Regions from separate parts of the Rhizobium sp. IY2 genome, predicted to be linked through region 1. Evidence: predicted binding sites of a transcription regulator. Region 1 holds the regulator's gene; each other region holds the start of a gene.
The links. Region 1 encodes PhoB, which activates phosphate uptake and scavenging genes when phosphate is short. Its sites were predicted from a motif close to TGTCATNNANCTGTCAT; they were not measured.
Positions count from the first base shown of each region.

Region 2: a site for PhoB is predicted at 1,508-1,524, ahead of ACMUVN_RS05320 (UDP-2,3-diacylglucosamine diphosphatase). Genes of this name have one in related genera too.
Region 3: a site for PhoB is predicted at 1,647-1,663, ahead of ACMUVN_RS20410 (YdcH family protein). Genes of this name have one in related genera too.
Region 4: a site for PhoB is predicted at 2,160-2,176, ahead of ACMUVN_RS22775 (DUF1045 domain-containing protein). Genes of this name have one in related genera too.

Region 1 covers NZ_JBLKNU010000011.1:91,472-95,188, reverse strand. Annotated here, with positions in the region: gene pstB (phosphate ABC transporter ATP-binding protein PstB) at 1-314, shown strand, start outside; gene phoU (phosphate signaling complex protein PhoU) at 359-1,072, shown strand; gene phoB (phosphate regulon transcriptional regulator PhoB) at 1,220-1,903, shown strand; gene ACMUVN_RS26910 (GcrA family cell cycle regulator) at 2,164-2,697, opposite strand; gene ACMUVN_RS26905 (aspartate aminotransferase family protein) at 3,121-3,717, shown strand, end outside.
Region 2 covers NZ_JBLKNU010000001.1:1,087,311-1,091,027, forward strand. Annotated here, with positions in the region: gene ACMUVN_RS05310 (efflux RND transporter permease subunit) at 1-454, shown strand, start outside; gene ACMUVN_RS05315 (histidine phosphatase family protein) at 550-1,299, opposite strand; gene ACMUVN_RS05320 (UDP-2,3-diacylglucosamine diphosphatase) at 1,587-2,399, shown strand; gene ACMUVN_RS05325 (MFS transporter) at 2,579-3,717, shown strand, end outside.
Region 3 covers NZ_JBLKNU010000006.1:223,456-227,172, reverse strand. Annotated here, with positions in the region: gene ACMUVN_RS20425 (sulfite exporter TauE/SafE family protein) at 1-711, shown strand, start outside; gene ACMUVN_RS20420 (ArsR/SmtB family transcription factor) at 833-1,093, shown strand; gene ACMUVN_RS20415 (YdcH family protein) at 1,368-1,541, opposite strand; gene ACMUVN_RS20410 (YdcH family protein) at 1,770-1,973, shown strand; gene purE (5-(carboxyamino)imidazole ribonucleotide mutase) at 1,992-2,486, shown strand; gene ACMUVN_RS20400 (5-(carboxyamino)imidazole ribonucleotide synthase) at 2,483-3,559, shown strand.
Region 4 covers NZ_JBLKNU010000008.1:104,924-108,640, reverse strand. Annotated here, with positions in the region: gene phnE (phosphonate ABC transporter, permease protein PhnE) at 1-775, shown strand, start outside; gene phnE (phosphonate ABC transporter, permease protein PhnE) at 783-2,126, shown strand; gene ACMUVN_RS22775 (DUF1045 domain-containing protein) at 2,268-2,963, shown strand; gene ACMUVN_RS22770 (alpha-D-ribose 1-methylphosphonate 5-triphosphate diphosphatase) at 2,977-3,717, shown strand, end outside.

The DNA.
Region 1 (3,717 bases):
TGTCCGGCGGTCAGCAGCAGCGCCTCTGCATTGCCCGTGCCGTCGCCGTCAGCCCTGAGGTCATCCTGATGGACGAGCCCTGCTCGGCGCTCGACCCGATCGCCACCGCCAAGGTCGAGGAACTGATCCACGAGCTGCGCGAGAACTACACGATCGTCATCGTTACCCACTCCATGCAGCAGGCCGCGCGCGTCTCGCAGCGCACCGCCATGTTCCACCTCGGCAATCTCGTCGAGGAGAACGACACCGACAAGATGTTCACCAATCCGGACGATCCGCGCACCCAGGATTACATCATGGGTCGCTTCGGCTGATCCTGGCGTCACCAAGCCTTTCCGTTATTCGAGGATAAAGCCCCATGGCATCGACACATATTTATTCTGCCTATGATGATGATCTGAAGTTCCTGTCCAGGCGGATTTCCGAAATGGGCGGCCTGGCCGAGCAGATGGTCGCCGAAGCCGTGCGGGCGCTGGTCAACGGCGATACCGCGCTGGCGCAGAAGGTCATCTCCGACGATGTGATCCTCGATCACGCCGAACGCGAAATCGGCGACAAGGCGATCGTCACCATCGCCCGCCGTCAGCCGATGGCCGCGGACCTGCGCGAAATCATGGGCTCGATCCGCATCGCCGCCGATCTCGAACGCGTCGGCGACCTCGGCAAGAACACCGCCAAACGCGTCATCGCCGTCCAAAGCACCGGCGTTCCCCGCAAGCTCGCCCGCGGCCTCGAGCATCTCTCCGAACTGGCGCTCGTCCAGCTCAAGGAAGTGCTCGATGTCTACACCAATCGCTCCGCCGACAAGGCGAACGCGATCCGCGAACGCGACAACGAGATCGACGCGATGTACACCTCGCTGTTTCGCGAGCTCCTGACCTACATGATGGAAGATCCGCGCAACATCACCAGCTGCACGCATCTTCTCTTCTGCGCCAAGAACATCGAGCGCATCGGCGACCACGCCACCAACATCGCCGAGACGATCTTTTACATGGCGACAGGTGCGCAGCCGGAAGGCGATCGTCCAAAAGACGACAGCGCCAACACCGTCGGCGCGGTAACCGAATAACCGCCCGGGCCGGACGGCCGGGCTAGAAGCTTGCGTGCGCGCCCATCCGGGGCGCGCAAAGAGGTCGCAGCCAATTCTGAATTTGCGCAGGGTGCATTGCTTGAACCATCCCCGGTTCAAGGATCATGCGCGAGGAGACCGACACGCATGATCCCGAGAGTTGCAGTTGTTGAAGACGAGGAAGCCCTGAGCGTGCTTCTTCGCTACAATCTCGAAGCGGAAGGCTTCGAGGTCGATACCATCCTTCGTGGCGACGAAGCCGAAATGCGGCTTCAGGAGCGCACGCCCGATCTGCTCATCCTCGATTGGATGCTGCCTGGCGTCTCCGGCATCGAACTCTGCCGGCGCCTGCGCATGCGGCCGGAAACCGAGCGCCTGCCGATCATCATGCTGACGGCGCGCGGCGAAGAGAGCGAGCGCGTCCGCGGGCTTTCGACGGGGGCCGACGATTATGTCGTCAAGCCCTTCTCGACCCCCGAGCTCGTTGCCCGCGTCAAGGCGATGCTGCGCCGCGCCCGTCCCGAGGTGCTGTCGACGGTGCTGAAATGCGGCGATATCGAACTCGACCGCGAAACCCACCGGGTCCATCGCAAGACCCGCGAAGTCCGCCTCGGCCCCACCGAATTCCGCCTGCTGGAATTCCTGATGTCGTCGCCGGGCCGGGTCTTCTCCCGCTCGCAGCTTCTCGACGGTGTCTGGGGCCACGATATCTATGTCGACGAACGCACGGTCGACGTCCATGTCGGCCGCCTGCGCAAGGCGCTGAATTTCTCCAACATGCAGGACGTCATCCGCACCGTCCGCGGTGCCGGTTATTCGATGGAAGCCTGAGGGCCTCCATTCTGATTGCTGACAACGTCGCTCGAGCTAGCGTCTGCCCCTCACTCTAACCCTCTCCCCGTAAACCGGGGCGAGGGCACGTGCCCTGCGAGAGGTCAGCGGGGAACGGAGAGGTCGCGGCATATCCCCTTCGCCCCGCAAGCGGGGAGAAGGTGCCGGCAGGCGGATGAGGGGTAGCCATCCGCGCGAACCAATAACTACAAAAAAACGGGCCAGTCGGCCCGTTTCTCTTGTCCGGCGATGTTACCCGCTCAGCTGGCCCGCGCTGCTGCCCGGCGGCGTTCGTTGACCGGCTGGTAGGCAAGCTTCTGGTGATAGCTGCAATAGGGCGAATTGTCGGGGGATTCGCAGCCGCAGAAGTGGAAGTCGTCCTTCAGCGGATCGCCGACCGGCCACTTGCAGGTGCGTTCGGTCAGTTCCGTCAGGCCGAGGCGTCGGGAAATCGGAACGACCACGTTGCCTCTCGGCACGTATTCCATTTCCTCGATCGTTTCGATCTCGATCTCTTCCTTCAGCATCGTCGCGCCCTGCTGGCGGGTAACGGTGCGAGTGGCGACCCGTGAGGCGTAGTTCGGCGCGCGCGGCGCAGAAGTATTGCGTTTCGGCGTTCGGGCGGCATTGGCGGTACCGCCGGCCTTGGCACGGCCGGGGAGGCTCAGCCGATGCACCTTGCCGATGACCGCGTTTCTGCTGACGCCACCAAGTTGTGCCGCGATCTGGCTGGCGCTCAGTCCTTCGGCCCAGAGCTTCTTGAGTTTCTCGACCCGCTCGTCTGTCCAGTTCATGCCCTGTCTCCACCTTTTGCGTTGGTGATGGCAGAATCCCTCACCGTTGTCCCGGAAGGCTCCGAAACAAGAAACGCTTGATCAATTTTGGTGACTAGTTCCGCCGCATGCAGTCTAGTAATTGAACTTTAACCTAGTGTGAGGCTGACTCCGTGACAAGAGTCGCATGAATCCGGATGAATCGAATTTCAAGTTTTCCCCAACTTGCTGCCCCGGCGTGGCATTTCTGCAATAATGCCTGTTGAGGACGGATAATGCTGCTGTACAAGCTTGCTGCATGCGCTAAGGGCGCAGTTTTGTTGACATTGCAGCGCGAAAAGGAAATAGTGCCAGTCGCCGCCGCAAGGCGGCATTTTTGATTTTTCGGGCCTGGTTTTCTTAGCCGGAGTCCGGAGCTTGATAACATCGATGGGAGATCGCGCTATGGCTGAAGCCGCGCCGCTTTATGACACCTATTCTCGTGCCCCGTTGCGGTTCGAGCGAGGCGAGGGCGTGTGGCTGATCACCGAAAGCGGCGAGCGATATCTCGATTTCGGCGCCGGCGTCGCCGTCACTTCGGTCGGCCACAGCAATCCGCATGTGGTCGGTGCGCTGAAGGAGCAGGCCGACAAGGTCTGGCATCTCTCCAACATCTATGAGATCCCCGGTCAGGAGCGTCTGGCCAAACGGCTGACCGACGCCACCTTCGCCGACAAGGTGTTCTTCACCAATTCGGGCGCCGAGGCGCTCGAATGCGCGATCAAGACGGCGCGCCGTTATCAGTATTCCAAGGGTCATCCCGAGCGCTTCCATATCATCACCTTCGAGGGCGCCTTTCACGGCCGGACGCTGGCGACGATCGCCGCCGGCGGCCAGGAGAAATATCTTGAGGGCTTCGGCCCCAAGGCGCCCGGTTTCGATCAGGTGGCTTTCGGCGACATCGAAGCGGTGCGCGCCGCGATCACCGATGCCACGGCCGGAATTCTCATCGAGCCGGTGCAGGGCGAGGGCGGCGTGCGTCCGGCCACCCCCGAATTCATG
Region 2 (3,717 bases), on a different contig from region 1:
CGGCGTCATCGGCTGCGTGCTCGCGGTGATGAGCCGCGACATGTCCAACGACATCTACTTCAAGGTCGGCCTGATCGCGATCATCGGATTGTCGGCGAAGAACGCCATCTTGATCGTCGAATTCGCCAAGGACGGCTTTGCCGAAGGGAAATCGCTGATGGAGGCTGCGATCGAAGGCGCTCGTCTGCGCTTCCGGCCGATCATCATGACTTCGCTCGCCTTCACCTTGGGCGTGGTGCCGCTGGCGATCGCCACCGGGCCAAGCGCGGCCAGCCAGAATGCCATCGGCACCGGCGTGCTTGGCGGCATGATCTCGGCGACGGTGCTGGCGATCTTCTTCGTTCCCGTCTTCTTCGTCTTCGTGCTGCGTCTCCTGAGGACGAAACGGCCGGAGGCGATGAACGAGGAAGCCTCGACCGCGCAGGAGCCGGCAACCATGACGTCACCGAGCTGACGCGACGTCACCGCCTGAACCGACGAGTTGGCGGGTTGCCTTGCGCAAACCGCCACACACCTTCGCACCGGGCCGTTCATTTCTTGGCTGTGTTGCTAGCCGCCGAGCTTCGGCGTGATCGTCACGTCGGCGCCATAGGCATCGCGCAGTTCGCCTTCCTGTCCCGGCTGCCGATCGACCGCCTGATGCAGCAGGATCGACTCGTATCCTTGCGAGCGCGTCCCCTCGATCAAGGTGATATCGGCATTTCCGGGATTGTCGGAGCGCTCGAACCACTCGACGGGGCGGTGCAGGAAGTTCATTTCCACCGCCCGGTTGGTGACGCCATGGCCGACGATCACGACGTTGTGGTCGCTATTTTCGGCGTCGTGCATGACGGTCTGCAGGAACAGGCGCACCCGCTGGGCCACATCCGCCCGGCTCTCGCCATCCGGCGGCCGCGCGTAGAATTTGCCGCTGTTGCTGCGCAGCCTTGCCCATTTTTCGAACTCATCGGGAAACTTCTGCTTCTGTTCGGCATGATCATAGATCTCGGTGAAGAGACCGAAATCTTGCTCGCGCAGCAGATAATCCTCCCTGATGTCACCGACGACGCTTTCCGGCAGGGCTGCAAGCAGCGCATCCTTGCTCTGCCGCGTCCTGAGAAAGGGCGAGTACCAGATGTGCAGCTTGCCGAAACCGGCGCTCGGCAACGCCGTGACATAGGAGGCGATCACGCTGCCTGCCTCCAGCGCCTGCCGATAGCCCCACTGCGTCAGCGGCACGTTATGATCGCCGAATTGGCGATAGGCCTGTTCATTGATGTTGCCGAGGGATTCGCCGTGGCGAACGAGAAAGATACGCATCAGCCATCCCGCATTGTCGGATATGAATCGCTGTCATCATGAACGCCCTGAATGCGCAGGGCAACATGGCTGGCGGGCCGCGCGGCGACGGACACTCTGCCAGCGCAGCGACGGACATTCTGCCAGCGCGGCGGCGGACAATCTGCCCGCGCGGCGACGGGCATTCTGCCCGCGGGGGATGAGCGGTTTGCAGCGCTTTTCCACATCTTGTCATCATCCTGAAACACGAGTCTGGTTTTGGAAGGTTAGATGAAAGATGGGGACATGAGCGGCAGCTCGTGAAAGACATGATGGAACCCAGACATTTCCGCACGCTCTTCATTTCCGATGTCCACCTCGGCTCGAAGGCCGCGAAGGCCGACTTCCTCTTGGATTTCCTGCGCCACCACGAAGCCGATACGATCGTGCTCGTCGGCGACATCGTCGACGGCTGGCGTCTGAAGCGCAGCTGGTATTGGCCACAGGTCTGCAATGACGTCGTTCAGAAACTGCTGCGCAAGGCGCGCAAGGGCACCCGCGTCGTCTATATTCCCGGCAATCACGACGAATTCCTGCGAGACTTCCCGGGCATGCATTTCGGTGGCATCGAGGTCGTCGAGCGCATGATGCATGACGGCGCCGACGGCAAGAAATACCTGATCCTGCACGGCGACGAATTCGACGTCGTCGTCCGCAACGCCCGGCTGCTCGCCTATCTCGGCGACTGGGCTTACGATACGGCGATCCGCATCAACATTCTCCTGGCGGCGGTGCGCCGCCGGCTCGGCATGCCCTACTGGTCGTTCTCGGCCTGGGCCAAGCTGCAGGTCAAGCATGCCGTCAACTTCATCGGTGAATTCGAGCGCGTCGTGGCTGAAGAAGCCCGCAAAAACGGCGCCGACGGCGTGATCTGCGGACATATCCATCATGCCATCATTCAGGACATGGACGGCATCCGCTACATCAACACCGGCGATTGGGTGGAAAGCTGCACGGCGGTCGCCGAGCACGAGGACGGTACGTTCGAACTGATCACCTGGCGGGCGCTCGCCAGCAGCGTGCCGGCGCTTGCCGCCATCGAAATGCATGACGAGGGCGAACTCGCCCCCCAAGCTGCCTGATTTTGGCGGCCTGATTTTTGTGCTGGCACATCCGTGCCCGCGCTCCCAAGAATTTAGCCGTTACCGTCAGGTGACAGGCCCTATTTATTTTCTAAAACGTTTCAGAACGGCTATTTCTCACAATAGTCGCCTCCAGGGTGGCGTGTTAGGACAACGTCCAGTTTCCTTCAGGTCCGCCCATGATTCCCGCTCAACATTCCCCGACGGGTGAGGGAGCGCCGCCGCGCTTCCGGCTGCTCAGCGCGCTTTCCTATTGTGCGCCGCTGCTCGTCAACGGCATCGTTCTGCCGTTCTTTCCCGTCTGGCTCGCAACCCACAGCTTCAGCGATCACGAGATCGGCATCATCCTTGCCATACCGATGGTGGTTCGCGTGTTGGTGGCGCCTGTCGTCGCCATGATCGCCGATCGCTTGAAGGAACGCGCCGACGTCTTGCTCTGGTCTGGCTGCCTGTCGCTGCTGACGGCGATTGCGCTCTTCTGGACGACGACCTTCTGGCCTGTGACGATCGTCTATGCGCTGCAGGGCGCCACTTTCGCGCCCTATGTACCCGTCGTCGAATCGATCGTCATCTCGGGCGTGCGCCGTTGGGGGCTCGATTACGGATCGATGCGCGTGTGGGGCTCTATCGCCTTCATCGTCTCGACGTTGGTCGGTGGCCAGTTGATCAGCCGGTGGGGCGGCGAGATGGTGCTTGATATCATGGTGTTCGGCTTCATCATGACCGTCGTCATGGCGATCTTCTGTCCGCGCATCGGGCCGACGCGGCGGCGCGGCCAGCCGATCAACATTCCGGCCGCCACCGGCAGCGGGTTGCGCGAGCCGCATCTGCTGCTGCTTCTGATCGGCGTCGCCATCCAGCAGTCGAGCCACGCTGTGCTCAACGCTTTTTCCTCGATCTACTGGCATCAACTCGGCTTCTCCGGCACGCAAGTCGGCCTACTCTGGAGCGCCGGCGTCGCTTCGGAGGTAACGGTGTTTTTCCTGTCGAAACGTCTCAACCGGCGCTTCAACGCCTGGACGCTGATCCGCTTCGGCTGCGCCGTCAGCGTCTGCCGCTGGATCCTGTTTCCGATGAATACGGGCTTTGTCGGTTTCTTTCTGCTGCAGTGTTTCCACGGCTTCACCTATGCCTTCGTGCATACCGGTGTGCAGCGGCGGATCATGGCGACGGTGCAGGAAACACAGGAATCATCGGCGCAGGGCGCCTATTTCTTCTATGTCGGCATGGCGATGGCGCTGATGACGTTGACGTCGGGTTATCTCTATTCCTGGCTCGGTGTCGTCAGCTATTACGTCATGGCGCTGGTCGCGCTCTC
Region 3 (3,717 bases), on a different contig from region 1:
GGCCTCGCAAAGGGCGGCATGGGCGACGCTTTGTCGCTGATCGGCTTGCCTTTCCTCGCCCTCGTCGTCTCGCCGGTCGAAGCGGCGGCGATCCTGCTGCCGATCCTGGTCTTCATGGACATGATCTCGCTCGTCATCTGGCGCAAGCATGGCGACTGGGCGACGCTGAAGATCATGCTGCCGGGCGCAGTCTTCGGCATCGCGCTCGGCTGGGCGACCTCGGCGCTCGTTCCGGGCAGCATGCTGCGCATTGTCATCGGCGCGGTGACCATCCTCTTCTGCCTGCGCTATTTCTGGAATAATTTCGGCCCGGGCGCCGGCAAGGTGGTCCCGCCGCGCGGCCAGCGGCCGGTGGCCGCCAGCCTCTGGGGCACATTTTCCGGCTACGGCAGCTTCGTCGCCCATGCCGGCGGCGCGCCCTTCCAGATCTATGCCCTGCCGCTCAAATTGCAGCCACGCGAATATACCGGCACCAGCGTGCGCTTCTTTGCGATCCTCAACGCCATCAAGCTGATCCCCTATTTCGCGCTCGGCCAACTCGACACCCAGAACCTTGCGACCTCCGCGACGCTCCTGCCCTTTGCCCCGCTCGCCACCTTTGCCGGCGCATGGTGCGTGCGCCGCATGAGGCCACAGATCTTCTATCCCTTCATGTATGCGATGGCGTTGATCGCTGCCTTCCTGATCGTGCGCGAGGGCCTTGGTTGGTAAAACCCTGAAGCGCCGCGCTTCTTTTGAGACGCGCGAGGGACGCTGCAGCACTTTGAATTGCCGCACGCTGCAATGCACAATTTCCTTGCTGGAGCGCCCGGTTTGACGTAGCGTTCCCGCCATGTCGAACACGGACCCTTTCTCTGCGATTGCCGATCCGAACCGGCGGTTTCTGCTGGAGGAACTGCGCCGCGCACCACGGACGGTCAATGAGCTCGCCGAGGGTCTGCCGATCAGCCGCCCCGCCGTTTCGCAACACCTGAAAGCGCTGTTGGACAGCAATCTTGTTTCGGTGACATCCGAAGGCACGAAGCGCATCTACGCGGTCAACAACCGCGGCTTCGACACGCTCAATTTATGGCTTGATCAATTCTGGGCCTGATGCACGTCACGCGTCTCTGAAGACGTTTTATCACTTTGAATCGCATAATTTTATCCCGAGCAGTTCCGCTTCAGGGTAAAATTATGCCGGCCGGAAACTCGATGCGGATCATCAGACCCTTTGAAGCTTGACGAACCAAAAGCGCCAGCCGCGATGCGGCGGGCATCGGACTGGCGCAAATCGAGTGTGTGATCACCGGTTCTTGCTGATTTTAGGCGGAATGGATGGATTTACCTCTTTGCGCAAGATGATCGTCCGGCGACCCTTGGGAAGATCAGTGGACGGATGACTTAAGACGCTGAATCTCGTCCTTGATGCGCAGCTTGCGGCGCTTGCACTCGGCAAGTTCCGTATCGGAAATAGAGGGAGATGTTCTGAGCGTGTGCAACTCCTCCTCGAGAGCAACATGCTTTTTCTGGAGTGACTCAAGATGAGCTTGAACAGTCATATGACCCTTCCTTCCTCTTACCCTCCCCGGCCATCATCGTCGGGGATCAAGGTGTCAACGGCGGGGACTGTGACATATTTTTGAAGGCTTGTCGAAGGCCAAAAGATGAAGACTGGATGGCAATTTCATGATCAAGACTAACTAGCCGTTACCTGTATTTGGTGATAGGAGCTTGCGGAAATCATCGGCAGATCGGACAAGGTCCGAGGACGATAACGGGGATTGCATATGGCCGATCAGGAACAGGCGGAAATCAGGCTCACAGTGGCGCGTCTGCGTCAGGAGCATGAGGATTTCGACGCCGCGATCAACGCCATGATCCAGACCGGATGCGATGCTCTGCGGATCCAGCGTATGAAAAAGAAGAAGCTCGTCATCAAGGACAGGCTCTCCAAGCTGGAAGATCAGATCATCCCTGACATCATCGCCTGAGAGGGAATAGCAGCAACGATGACAGACAGACCGCCCGTCGCCATCATCATGGGCAGCCAGTCCGACTGGGAGACCATGAAGAACGCCGCCGACACGCTGGAGGCGCTTGAGATCCCTTACGATGCGCGCATCATTTCGGCGCACCGCACACCCGACCGGCTGGTCAATTTCGCCAAGGGAGCGCGGGCGGAGGGCTTCAAGGTCATCATCGCCGGCGCCGGCGGCGCTGCCCACCTGCCGGGTATGGCCGCATCGATGACGCCGCTGCCGGTCTTCGGCGTGCCGGTCCAGTCAAAGACCATGTCCGGCCAGGACAGCCTTCTTTCCATCGTGCAGATGCCGGCCGGCATTCCGGTGGGCACGCTCGCCATCGGCAAGGCCGGCGCGGTCAATGCCGCCCTTCTCGCCGCAGCCGTCCTTGCCCTTTCCGACGAAGAAATCGCCGACCGGCTCGACGAATGGCGCGAGCGCCAGAGTGCCGCCGTCGCCGAATACCCGATGGACGACCTATGACGGCAAGAACGATCGGCATAATCGGCGGCGGCCAGCTTGGCCGCATGCTGGCCATTGCCGCCGCCAGATTGAATTTTCGCACGATCATCCTCGAGCCGCAGGCGGACTGCCCGGCCGCCCAGCTCGCCAACCGGCAGATTACCGCCGCCTATGACGATCCGGCGGCACTCGCCGAACTCGCCGATATCTGCGATGTCGTCACCTACGAATTCGAGAACGTGCCCGTCGCAGCTGCCGAGACGCTCTCGGCGAGCGTGTCCGTCTATCCGCCGCCGAAGGCACTGGAAGCCGCCCAGGACCGCCTCGTCGAAAAGCGCTTTCTCAATGGCTGCGGCATATCGACCGCCCGCTTCCATGCGGTCGACAGCCAGGCCGATCTCGAGATGGCACTGAAGGATTTCGGCGGTCAGGGCGTGCTGAAGACGCGCCGTCTCGGTTATGACGGCAAGGGCCAGATGGTTTTCCGCTCCGTCGCCGACAGCGCAGATGGCGCCTATGCCGCGCTCGGCGGCGTGCCACTCATCCTCGAAAGTTTCGTCGCCTTCGAGCGCGAGGTCTCGATCATCGCCGCGCGGGCCACCGACGGCACGGTCGTCTGCTTCGATCCCGCCGAGAATGTCCACCGCAGCGGCATCCTTCACACCTCGACGGTTCCCGCTACGATCTCGCCAGCGACGGCGGATATTGCGCGCCGATCGGCCGAAAAGATCCTCGCCGCCTTGAACTATGTCGGCGTCATCGGCATCGAATTCTTCGTGCTGCGCGACGGTGGTCTGATCGCCAACGAGATGGCGCCGCGTGTCCACAACTCCGGTCACTGGACGGAAGCCGCCTGCGTCGTCAGCCAGTTCGAGCAGCATATCCGCGCCGTCGCCGGCCTGCCGCTCGGCAATGGCGAGCGCCATTCCGACTGCGTCATGCAGAACCTGATCGGCGACGATATCCTTGCCGTTCCCGACTGGTTGCAGCGTCCCGATACGCTGGTTCATCTCTATGGCAAGACCGAGTGGCGCTCCGGCCGCAAGATGGGCCACGTCACCACCTTGACGCCGAAATCACCGGTTTCGGCTTGAGAAAACACCGCGACGCCTTGGGAAAAACACCTTCATGCGGTTGACATGGAAAAGGTGAAGAGGTATCTGCTCCCCCACCTAAAGAGCGCGCCCGATGGCGCGCTTTTGATTGTTAAAGATACGGGCGAATGTGAATTCCCCCATAGAGATCGCGGATC
Region 4 (3,717 bases), on a different contig from region 1:
GCATCTCTTCGACTTCCTGAGCTGGCTCATCCCCAAGGATTGGCATGATGTCTGGCGGGCATTGTTCGACATTGCGAGCGTCAACGACAAGGGCGGCGAGGAATTCAATTTCGACAAGGGCCGCGTCTACGTCTGGGGCGCCTTCTACATTCCCGAATATTTCGAACTGATGATCGTCACCATCAACGTGGCGCTGATCTCGACGATCATCGGTTTCGTCTTCGCCGTTCCCTTGAGCTTCTTTGCTGCCCGCAACCTGACGAATTCATGGCCGCTGCGCATCTTCTCCAAGCGGCTGATGGAGTTCCTGCGCGCCTTCCCCGAGATCGTCATTGCCGGGCTGTTTTCGGCGATCCTGTCGATCGGACCGGTCGCCGCCATCATTGCCATCAGCCTGCACACGGTCGGCGCACTCGGCAAACTTTTCTACGAAGTGGCCGAGAATATCGACATGAAGCCCGATGAGGGCATGAAAGCCGTCGGCGCCAACTGGTGGGAGCGCGTACGCTTCGCCGCCCTGCCGCAGGTGCTGCCGAATTTCACCTCCTACGCGCTCTTACGCCTCGAGATCAACGTGCGCGCCTCGACCATCATCGGCGCCGTCGGCGGCGGCGGCATCGGCGAGGAGCTGAAGCTTTCGATCTCGCGGGGATTCGGCGCCAAGACGATGGCGCTCGTCCTCCTGCTGTTCGTGACGATCGTCGCCGTCGACCAGTTCTCCGCCTGGCTGCGCCGCCGCCTTGTCGGCGAGCACGCCTTCCTCCTGCAACATTGAGGCCGCCATGACGGTGATCGACGCAAACCGCATGCACGAGATAGAGACGCGCTATCCGGAATATTTCCATCGCTCGTTCCGCCAGCGTTTCGGTGGGCTGATGATCCTTATGGCGACGCTGCTCTACGGCCTCTACGCCGCCTGGTTCTTCGACCTGTCCAAGCTCTTTGCCGAAGCGCATTGGGAGCGCGTCGGCATCTATCTCAGCCAATGGGTGAGCTACGACGTCCAGCCGGAACTCCGCATTCAGGACGACGGCTCGATCGAGGTGCGTTATCCGCGTTTCTCGCCGCTCGGCGACAATCCGCATCCGGATTGGCTGGTCAACAATCCCGACGGCAGCATCAGCGTTTCGATCAGCGGCACCAGCCGCAGCGTCACTGTCTCGAAGAGCGAGACGATCGTCACCGCGCATGGCGTCAGCGTCCCGATTGAGCTTTCCAGCGGTGCGCCGAAAGTCGTCGGACCGGTGCCCGGCTGGATGACGGTCTATGACGACAACGTGCTGGCCGATCTCGGCTTTGCCGGCAATGTCAGCATATCCGTCGACCGGGTGAAGATCCGCAAGCGTTTCATCGGCTGGGCGAATTTCATCTTCGACACGCAATCCTCCTTCTTCGACAAGCCGGTCGGCGAAGTCGTCAGCCTCATCGTCTCCGGTCCGCGCATTAAGCCCGATCAGTCCAACCTGTCGCTCGCCTTCGACGATATCTGGAACAACAGCGAATGGCAGCACGGCGACGTCTGGACCAAGCTTTTCCAGACAATCGTCATGGCGTTCCTCGGAACGCTGCTCGGCTCGCTTACCGCCTTTCCGCTCGCCTTCCTGGCAGCGCGCAACATCACGCCGAACCGGCTGCTGAACCAGATCCTGAAACGCTTCTTCGATTTCCTGCGCTCGGTCGACATGCTGATCTGGGCGCTGTTCCTGACGCGCGCCTTCGGCCCCGGCCCGCTTGCCGGCAGCGGCGCGATCTTCCTCACCGAGACCGGCACGCTCGGCAAGCTCTATTCCGAAGGATTGGAGAATATCGACAACAAGCCGCGGGAGGGCATCAAATCGACTGGTGCTCAGACGGTGCTCGTTCATCGTTATGGCATTATGCCGCAGATCGTTCCCGTCATCGTCAGCCAGACGCTCTACCAATGGGAATCGAACGTGCGCGGTGCGACCATCATCGGCGCTGTCGGTGCCGGCGGCATCGGCCTCAAACTCTGGGAGGCCATGCGCACCAACGCCAACTGGGAAAATGTCGCCTATATGGTCATCCTGATCCTGATCGTCGTCTTCCTTTTCGACACAGCCTCGAACGCGCTGCGCCACCGGCTGATGGGCACGAGAACCCACTGATCCACCCATCAAAGGCGGCGGCGGCGCTGCCGCCATCATCATTCTGTCACGGAAATCTTTTAGCCGGAGCCTGCTTGCGGTTCGCCGCCAAATCACTGCACATTGCGCTCCCCCGTTTCGAAGATCCCCAGGATAAAAGCCTTGCGCTACGCTCTCTATTTCTCGCCGCCGAAGGATCATCCCCTGACCGGCGCGGCCTCGCTCTGGCTCGGCCGCGACGCTTTCACCGGCGAGACCTATCCGGCACCGGACCATGAGCGACTGGGTGCGGCAGAGCAGTTCGAGCTGACCGCCGACCCGCGCCGCTACGGCTTTCACGCCACGATCAAGGCGCCGTTTTCGCTCGCTGCCTCCGTCACCGAGAAGGATCTCCTGGGGGTTGCCGAGGATTTTGCCCAGCGCACGCCAGCCTTCGAGATTCCGGAACTCGTGCTCGGCCAGCTCGGCCGTTTTTTTGCCCTCGTTCCCGGTTCTCTTCATCAACCTCTTCAGGATTTCGCCGCGAAGGTGGTAAGGTCGTTCGAACCGTTCCGTGCCGCGCTTTCCGAGGCCGATATGGCGCGGCGCAACCCGGATAAGCTCAGCGACAGCCAGCGCGCCCATCTGCAGCGCTGGGGTTATCCCTACGTCATGGAGGATTTCGGCTTTCACATGACGCTGACCGGCCAGGTGCCCGAAGCGCGCGCCGCGGTGATGAAAGCGATTCTGACCGAGCGTTTTGCCGATTTCACCGGCCGTCCGCTTCCGATTTCCGGCCTTGCCGTCTTCACCGAGGAGACGCGCGGTGCCCCGTTCAAAGTTCATTCCTGGCTGCCGCTTGCCGGCGCCAAACGCTGAAAGACCTGACGAGATGAGCAAAGAGACCGTGTTTTCCAATGCCCGCATCGTTCTCGAGGATGACATCCTCTCAGGATCGATCCTCATTCGCGACGGCAAGATCGCCGACATCTCCGAGGGCAGCTCGGTAGCCGGCGAAGATTTCGAAGGCGACTATGTCATTCCCGGCCTCGTCGAGCTGCACACCGATCATCTCGAAGGCCATTATCAGCCGCGTCCCGGCATACGCTGGAACAAGACCGCCGCAGTCCAGGCGCACGACGCCCAGATCGTCACCTCGGGCATCACCACGGTGTTCGACTGCCTGCGCATGGGTGCGGATGAGGACGGCGGCTTCGAACATGGCGAGATGCGTGAGATGGCCGATGCCATCCAGTCGGCGGAGAAGGAGGGCAGGCTGCGCGCCGAGCACCTGCTCCACCTGCGCTGCGAGGTCTCGGCCGACAATGTGCTCGAACATTTCGCCGATTTCGAAAACGACCGGCATGTGCGGCTCGTTTCGCTGATGGATCATGCGCCCGGCCAGCGTCAGTTCCAGACGATGGACCAATATATCTTCTACTACCAGAAGAAGCGCGGCCTGAGCGACGAGGCCTTCGCCCGTTTTGTCGCCAAGCGCCAGGCAGAGTCGGCCCGCAATTCGACGCCGCACCGCAACGCCATCGCCAAGGTCTGCGCCGAGCGCGGCATCACCGTGGCAAGCCATGACGACGCCACACTCTCCCATGTCGACGAGGCGATCGACAACGGCGTG